DNA from 4 places in the Pseudoalteromonas sp. CuT4-3 genome. Region 4 is predicted to be linked to each of the others. Evidence: predicted binding sites of a transcription regulator. Region 4 holds the regulator's gene; each other region holds the start of a gene.
What was found. Region 4 encodes sigma-54, which starts transcription at its own class of promoters, with help from an activator protein. Its sites were predicted from a motif close to GTTGGCACGNNNNTNGNNT; they were not measured.
Positions count from the first base shown of each region.

Region 1: fliS (flagellar export chaperone FliS) is a predicted target of sigma-54. The motif match lies at 1,341-1,359, and genes of this name have one in related genera.
Region 2: VOI46_RS14825 (BON domain-containing protein) is a predicted target of sigma-54. The motif match lies at 1,303-1,321, and genes of this name have one in related genera.
Region 3: VOI46_RS12125 (flagellar basal body rod protein FlgF) is a predicted target of sigma-54. The motif match lies at 1,032-1,050, and genes of this name have one in related genera.

Region 1 covers NZ_CP142030.1:2,619,736-2,621,941, reverse strand. Annotated here, with positions in the region: gene fliD (flagellar filament capping protein FliD) at 1-499, shown strand, start outside; gene VOI46_RS12070 (hypothetical protein) at 594-890, opposite strand; gene fliS (flagellar export chaperone FliS) at 895-1,296, opposite strand; gene VOI46_RS12060 (sigma-54 dependent transcriptional regulator) at 1,653-2,206, shown strand, end outside.
Region 2 covers NZ_CP142030.1:3,196,051-3,198,256, forward strand. Annotated here, with positions in the region: tRNA gene VOI46_RS14815 (tRNA-Ile) at 131-207, opposite strand; gene VOI46_RS14820 (YqaE/Pmp3 family membrane protein) at 477-635, opposite strand; gene VOI46_RS14825 (BON domain-containing protein) at 701-1,267, opposite strand; gene VOI46_RS14830 (LiaF domain-containing protein) at 1,585-2,206, shown strand, end outside.
Region 3 covers NZ_CP142030.1:2,633,568-2,635,773, reverse strand. Annotated here, with positions in the region: gene flgE (flagellar hook protein FlgE) at 1-910, shown strand, start outside; gene VOI46_RS12125 (flagellar basal body rod protein FlgF) at 1,087-1,830, shown strand; gene flgG (flagellar basal-body rod protein FlgG) at 1,852-2,206, shown strand, end outside.
Region 4 covers NZ_CP142030.1:3,033,245-3,035,450, reverse strand. Annotated here, with positions in the region: gene VOI46_RS14040 (PTS sugar transporter subunit IIA) at 1-252, opposite strand, end outside; gene hpf (ribosome hibernation promoting factor) at 257-544, opposite strand; gene VOI46_RS14030 (RNA polymerase factor sigma-54) at 572-2,071, opposite strand; gene lptB (LPS export ABC transporter ATP-binding protein) at 2,141-2,206, opposite strand, start outside.

The sequences.
Region 1 (2,206 bases), 410 kb from region 4:
TGGTGTAATGGCGGGTGATTCACTCCTTCGTGGTGTTATGTCAAAGCTACGTAGTGAAATAACTGAGTCGGTTGATTTAGGCGATGGTAATTCATTATCACTTTCACAATTAGGTGTTGAAACAGATCGCTACGGTGTTTTAACACTCAATACTGAAACACTAAACGAGCAAATAGAATCTGATGTAGATTTAGTACAGCAGTTTTTTGTAGGTGATGACGAAGACGAGGGCGGTTTTGCGCAGTCTTTTGATGAGCTAATGAGCTTTTATACAGACTCTGACGGTATTATCCAAAACCGTATAGACAGTAAAACTAACCAACTAGACGATTTAGATGATCAACGTCTTAGCCTTGCCAGCAAAATGGAGTCTTTATCTGACAGGCTATACGCTCAGTACAACGCCATGGATTTACTAGTCGCGAGCCTTAACTCTACAAGTAGTTATGTGCAAGCGCAGCTTGAAAATATGCCTGGTGTGGTGAGTAACAATTCATAACCATTAAAATTTGTTAATGCCTATATAAAAAAACCGTTTTATAAACGGTTTTTTTATGCTCAATTAAGTTTAAATAGCGTCGTGCGATACTTAGTTAAACTGATTTGTAGGCAGAGATAGCTTTACCTGTTTTTTTTTGTTTAATTATGGCTTTAGATGATTCATTTTTTACAGCATTTGCTTGTTTACTAATGTTGTTTATGTTGGTTTGAACTGCCATAAGCTGCTCGGCGTTAGGCGGGTTATCGCTTTCGCACCAGCGCTCAAGCTCACTATTTAAAGTAGCCATAATTGGCGTCGCGTCATCAGCTTTGTTGCTTTGCACTAATACTTCAATTTGGCTGAGTAATTGGTTAATGTACTCAGCTTTGCTTATTTGCTCTAAAGCCATTAGTTTATACCGCAGGAATACGCTGATCGACAGGAATACTATCCCAGCCTTCTTTTATTTCTTTAATGATGCTTGAAACTTCAACAACTGCTTCAATATCATTATTTATATTAGCTTGAGTTAACCTGCGTTGGCAGTATGCGTATAGCGCCAATAAATTATCAGAAATACTAGGATCTTGCTCTACTTCTAAGTTAAGCGCATCTTGAAGTGCACCTAGTAGTAAAATACATGCTGAAAGGTTTTCGCCTTTTTTTTCTATTTCTTTGCGCTCAATAAAACCTTTAGTAGCGGCCAAACGGCCAATTATGTTACTAAAAATAAGGTTAATTTGCTCATAGGGCGCCATTTCAGCGATGTTGCTGGCACGCACTTGAGAATATTTTTTTAATGAAACATGAGCCATGGGGAAATCCTAAATAAATATGTGAAATCGTCTGTACGAAACAAAAGCAATATTAATGCCAAGCATCTTGCGTTTATTTAGTTATCGGCATCGTTGCTTTCAACTTAAGCTAATTATAGTTTATATTTTTGACCAAAGTAATTTTATGCACTAAGTAAAAGTAGTACAGAATATTAGCTTTAAGTATTAATTGATAAACCAGTACTTAAGTTTTAATTATTAAGTATTATTGTTTTATAGCAATGTCTATTTTTTGGCGTTTATGTCAAAAAACCGCCGCTATTACTTGCATCCATTCAGATCTCGCTTACAATTTAGCTAATAAAATAAATTAGTGAAATTATGGCTCGCTAACTATGATCTTGATTTTAGATAATAATAATAACCGTGCAATAGGATTAAATGCATCGCTTACCTTTATTGGGGAAGCTGTGCAGTTACTTGACGAAAGTGATTTTGAGCAAGTATCTAGTAAGTATCAACAACAAGAATGCATTGTTATTTTAGGTGCATTGCAAAGCTTAGATCATGAAAGCTTAATTAAGCGTTTTCCAACCCTACCTTTTTTACTGATTGGTGAAACACTCAAGCCCTTATTAAGTATTGCTAATGTGGTGGGCTTAATTTGTGAGCCGTTTAATCACGAAGTAACCACACAGTTATTACACGACTGCCAACAGTACCAACGTATGCTTCCTGGGAGTCACAAGCAGCATAAACCACATAAAACATTTGATGGTTTAGTTGGCGAAACCGATGCTGTTAAAAACGTACGCTTTTTAATTGAGCAAGTGGCTAAAACCGATGCAAATGTGCTTATTTTAGGCGAGTCGGGTACAGGTAAAGAGGTGGTTGCGCGTAACGTCCATTTATTATCTAAACGCAATACTGGGCCGTTTGTACCAGTAAA
Region 2 (2,206 bases), 160 kb from region 4:
AAATTACATCGTTAATTCTAGAAGTCAAAAAAGTTACAAAATTACATTAATTTGATATATTGAAAAGTAGGACAGAGGTAGCACAGGGTAATTTCGGTTAGTAGGTATTTACTTGGAAAGTTTGTAAAAGTGGTGGCCCCTCCCAGACTCGAACTGGGGACCTAACGATTATGAGTCGTGTGCTCTAACCAACTGAGCTAAGGGGCCAACTTTGTATAACTACGTGGTAGTTAATTTTTGAAGCGTTTAGCCACTGAGCGACTAAAGCGGGTTGCAGTATAAAAAGTTTTTTAAGGCTTGTCACTAGCAAAAACCTTTATTTTAACAATCAGTAAGCTGACTGCTTAAATAGTAATCTTTTTGCATGCGAATAGGCAGGAAATAACAGAAAAATAAACGCTGAAGTATGTAAGCCGCTTTTTTACAATTTTAATAATTATAAAAAAGTGGCCGGCTCACATTGAACACACCACACATTATTTTTTAGCAATAATGTAGATAGCGTGAATTAAACCAGGGAAGTAACCTAGTAAAGTTAGTAAAATATTTAGCCAAAAATGCATACCTAAACCAACTTGTAAAAATACACCCAGTGGCGGTAATAAAATCGACAGTATTATACGAATGATATCCATGATGTAGCTCCTTTAAAAATGACAAGCAAAAAGCCCAGCTAAGCTGGGCTTTTTAGTATAGTGTATTATTCAGCAACAATAGTTAGTTCATCTACTACGTCACGAACATCTTCAGCATTTTTAGCGATTTTTACTGCTAACTGCTTTTCAGCTTCTGTTTCAACAGAACCTTTAAGTTTTACTATACCGTTGTCGGTATCAACGTCGATATCTGTACCGTCAACTTCTGAGTCAAATAAGAAACGTGTAGTAATTACTGTGGTGATTTTAGCGTCAGTTAAGTCGTTATCGTCATCATCCATAGTGTCACGGTCTTTGTCGTCCATATCCATGTTTTTCACAACAGTTAGGTTGTTTTCTACATCAGATACGCCATCTAGGCTAATTACAAGTTCTTCAGCTAGCTCTTTATCAAGGTCGCTGTTTACTTTACCTGTAAGTACTACCTTGCCATTTTTTACATCAGTGTTAATGTCAAAGTTGTTTAGATTAGTGTTCATAAGAAGCACTGTTTCTGCCTTACCATCAATCCAAGCATCTTTACTTTCATTTTCCCAAGTGCCCGCTTGAGCACCCATAGCTGTAGTACCTAGAACTAAAGCCGCAATCATAGATTTGTTGAATGTTTTCATAATCTTTCTCCTTTTGATTAAAGACACTTTTATGTATGCGAGCTTTAGGCCAACTTTATTAACACTTTAAATTCAAGGAGTTAGCAATTTTATTAGGTATAAATAAAAACACCTCCGAGTAAACATTTACAGGCTATTAGGTAAAACTTTCTTAAGTGGTGAAAATAACGATTATATTGCTATTTTGGTTAATCTATCGTTAATATAATAAATTAAGCGGAGTTATTAAAATAATAAGCCATTGATATATAGATAGTTAAGTTTTGGTACACCACTTGCTATGTACAGTGGTAACTCATATAAAAAGGATTATTCCCATGTCTGTAAAAATTGAAGACCGCCCAATAGAGCAAGTTCGCGAACAAGTGATAGACCAACTTATTTATAACTACAGCCATGGCGTTATTTCAGCTGAAGCCTTTGAAAGGCGCTTAGACAGTGCAATGGAAGCAACCGAAAATACTGCGTTACTTAATTTAGTTGAGGATTTAACCCTTACTACAGATACCCAGTACAGTGCTCAAAAGCAAACGCAATTTGCCCCTAACTACAGCGCCCAACAAGCGGATGAAGAAAACTTAACACTGCGAAGCATTTTAGGCTCAAGCGAGCGTAGCGGCCAATGGGTGGTGCCTAAAGATATTTACATTCAAAACTATATGGGGTCGATTGTTTTAGATTTTACTGATGCTATTTTTGCCCACCAACATGTTACCGTGCATGTAAATTGTATTTTTGGCAGCGAAGAAATTTACGTACCAGAGCACGTTAATGTAGTTTCTAAAATGTTTTGTATATTAGGTAGTTTTGAAAACAAAACGGTGTCGCTTAATAAGCGCCAAGGCCCCACAATTAACCTAGAAGGTAAAACAGTTTTAGGTTCGGTGGAGGTAAAAGTTAAACGCACCATTAAAGAAAAATTTGTGAGTTTTGCTAATG
Region 3 (2,206 bases), 400 kb from region 4:
TGGTTCGCCTCGCGCAACCGAAAACGTATTTTTATCGTTCAACTTAGATGCAACAGCGGATGCAACAGGCCTCGATTTTGATCCGACATCGAACGGTACCTATAATTCGTCGACGTCTACTACTGTTTACGACTCATTAGGTGAACCACATATTCTGCAATACTTTTTTGTAAAAGAAGAAGATGCAGCTGCAGGTGGTACAGACAATAGCTGGGAAGTATACGCTACGCTTGATGGTAAAGTGGTAGACGGTACATCTGGTGCAGAGCAAACAACTACACCATATACACCTATTACCACACTTGGTTTTGATTCTAGCGGTTTACCCGCCACAACAGATGGTGTAGCAAATACTAACGCCACCACGTTTGATGAAATTAATTTACCGGCAGGTGCAGGTACTGGTTTATCGTCAATGCTTGATAACGGCGCAACATTCCCAAGTACAGGTATTGAGCTAAACTGGCGTGATGAAAACAACACAGCTGGCCGTATTCCAACTCAGTACTCAAGTGGCTTTGAAGTAAAAGCACTTGACCAAGATGGTTCTACAGTGGGTCGTTTAGCGGGCATTGATATTGGCACAGACGGTAAAATTGTTGCCTCATACAGCAATGGCGATTCAACCTACTTAGGCCAAGTTGCTATGGTTCGCTTTCCAAACTCTCAAGGCCTTTCGCAAGTAGGCGATACCAGCTGGAAGCAAAGTATAGACTCTGGTGAGCCAGTGGCCGGTGAAGCAGGCTCGGGTACTTTTGGTAGTATTAATTCATCCGCGCTTGAGCAATCAAATACCAACTTAACAAACGAATTAGTTGATTTGATTACCGCTCAACGTAACTACCAAGCAAACTCAAGAGCGCTTGAAGTTAACTCAACAATTCAGCAAAGTATTTTGCAGATTCGATAAGTTAACCTTATTTTTGGTTAAGATTTTAAGGCTGCATTTTTGCAGCCTTTTTTGTAGCTATGTAGCTAAAACTAGCGTAGCTGAACCGTTCAATACCTTCCTTATATTGCGTCAAATTTAACCTGGCATCTATTTTGCATTTATCAACTCAGAGATTTTTTATGTGAGTCGATGTTATGGACAAAATGGTCTACATTGCAGCCTCTGGCGCTAAGCAAAGCCTACAAGGGCTTGCACTTAAAGCCAATAATTTGGCAAACGCAAACACCACAGGCTTTAAAGCTGACTTTGCGCAAGCGCGCTCTATGCAAGCATTTGGCGAGGGCTTGCCAACGCGCGTGTTTTCAATGCAAGAGCGACCAGGTTCTAACATGACCTCTGGCGGCATAATCGAAACAGGTCGTGATTTAGATATTGCCATGAGCGATAACGCCTGGCTTGCGGTTCAAGATGACTCAGGAAACGAAGCCTATACAAAAGTAGGCACGCTAAACATTACTGCGCAAGGTATGTTGGTAACAAGTCATGGTCGTCAAGTTATTGGCGAAGGTGGCCCCGTAATTTTACCGGTTCCTATAGAAAAAATAAGTTTTAGTGAAGATGGCGCCATACAGGTTCGCCCGCAAGGGGCACCAGCCAATTTTTTAGAAGAAGTAGACACGCTGCGCGTTGTTGAAGGAAACAGCAGAGAGCTTGAAAAAGGCAACGATGGTTTATTTAGACCTGTACCAGGGCAAACCGTCGATACCTCTGCAAATGTAAAAGTGTTAAGTGGTGCACTGGAAATGTCTAACGTTAATCCAGTTCACGAAATGGTCGATATGATCAACCACCAACGTCAATTTGAGCTACAAGTAAAACTAATGAAAACAGCTGAAGAGATTGACGAACGTCAAGATCAGTTGATGCGCATAGTTTAACTTTAAAATGAGGGCATACTTATGAATCCTGCATTGTGGATAAGTAAAACAGGGCTAGACGCTCAACAAACTGATATTTCAGTTATTTCAAATAACTTGGCGAATGCCAGTACCGTAGGTTACAAAAAAAGCCGCGCTATTTTTGAAGATTTACTGTATCAAAACATCAACCAGCCTGGCGGGCGATCTTCACAAGATACCGAGCTGCCATCAGGCCTAATGCTAGGTGCTGGTGCAAAAGTGGTTGCTAACCAAAAAGAGTTTACGCAAGGTAATATGCTCACCACCGAAAATTCACTCGATTGGATGATTTCAGGCGAAGGCTTTTTTGAAGTGCTGCAACCCGATGGCAATATTGCGTATTCGCGAAATGGAC
Region 4 (2,206 bases):
GTCGCTAACAAGTACTAAAGCCAGCGGCTCTTCTACGCCACCCATTCTGCCATGAGGGATGGCGATACCCCGGCCAATACCAGTACTGCCTAGCTTTTCTCTACTTGCCAGCGCATTAAGAATATCTTGTTGTGGTAAGTAGGGGAGCTTTTCATGAGCAAGCTCACTGATAAACTCTAAAATTCTTTTTTTACTACTAAAAAGGACCGCAGCTTTGCTGCAGTCCTGGCATACTAATGTACTTAATTTCATAATATTAGTGTCTAGCAAGCTTCTCTTTATGTTTTATGACTTGACGATCGAGCTTGTCAATCAACGAGTCTATAGCGGCATACATATCTTGGTGCTCTGTTGAGGCAAATAAATCTGCGCCACTTACATGAATAGTCGCTTCTGCTTTTTGGTTGAGTTTTTCTACATCGAGAATGACATGCACATTGCTAATATGATCTGAGTGCCTTTCTAGCTTTGCAAATTTATTATTTACATAGTCTCTAAGTGAATCAGTTACTTCTACGTGACGACCAGTTAGGTTTAGTTGCATAAGCATTTCCTCTTTGTTTTTTACGTCTTATATCAAACTCTTTCTCTGATTTGACGGTGGAATAGCTAGCGATTCACGGTATTTTGCTATTGTGCGTCTAGCTACTTTAATTCCTTGCTCTGCCAATATATCCGCAATTTTACTATCACTCAATGGTTTAGCTGAGTTTTCCGCGGCAATTAGCTTTTTAATTAGGGCACGTATTGCGGTTGATGAACACTCGCCGCCGTTTTCAGTGCTTACGTGGCTTGAGAAAAAATACTTAAGCTCAAAAATACCACGTGGCGTATGCATATATTTTTGCGTAGTAACACGCGAAATTGTCGATTCATGCATTTCTACCATTTCAGCAACATCGTTTAAAACCATTGGCTTCATGGCTTCTGGGCCATGTTCAAAAAATGCCTGTTGCTGTTTTACAATACAGTTTGTTACTTTGAGCAGCGTGTCGTTTCTGCTTTCAAGGCTTTTTATAAACCATTTAGCTTCTTGTAAGTGAGAACGAATAAATTGGCTATCACCACTTGATTTAACGGTACGTGACATAGCCGCGTACTGACTATTTACGCGTATTTTTGGCATGCTATCTGGGTTTAGCTCTACCACCCAGCGGCCTTTTATTTTTTTAACCGACACATCTGGTATTACATACTCCGACTCTTCCCTTACTATTGTATCTGCAGGTTTTGGGTTGAGGGTATGTATTAGGGTCATGACCTCTTTAAGCTCGTCTTCTTTAAGCTTAGTCTTTTTCATTAATGTACGATAGTCGCGTGCCGCTAATAGATCAATGTGATCGGTTAAGATCATTTTAGTTTGTTCTATAAAAGGGGTGTCTTTATCAAACTGGTTTAGCTGAATGCACAAGCACTCTTGTAAACTGCGCGCGGCTATACCTACAGGGTCAAATAACTGAATACGCTTTAAAACGGCTTCTATTTCATCAAGTTCAACTTCAACTTCGTCATCGTTTTCTTGGTTAAAGCTCTCTAAAATCTCTTCACAACTTAGCGTTAAAATACCCGAGTCATCTACAGCTTCTACAATGGCAATAGCAATGGCTTCATCAGTTGGGCTAAAAGGAGTAAGCTGAAGCTGCCACATTAAATACTCATGTAGCGTTTCAGTAGAGGCACCTTGATAAATAGACTCATCTTCCGGCATTGGGCCTGAGGATGCCGCAGGGGCTGCGCTCATGTACTCATCCCAAGTTACATCCATTGCCATATCATCGCTAACGGTGTCTTTATTTAAAGCTTCGCCACTGTCTTGCTCGTACTCGCTGGTTGTATCGTCAGCCGATGCGCTTACGGTTACATCATCCGTATCTGCTTTTTGTTCATTTTTTCCAGCCGACTCTTCCGTGTAATCTTGCTCTTCTACTTCTAATAGCGGGTTGCTATCAAGTGCTTCTTGTATTTCTTGCTGGAGATCCAATGTACTGAGCTGCAGCAAGCGAATCGCTTGTTGCAATTGTGGAGTCATTGTAAGTTGCTGGCCCATGCGCAGCTGTAATGATTGCCTCATGTATCTCTAACAATCCTTTTATGTTGTTATAATTAATATTAGCAGATGCTTGTAGGTATGGCTTAAATGTTACAGCCTAAATTGCTCGCCTAAATAAACATCGCGTACAGTTTTGTCATTTAATACGTGTTCTGG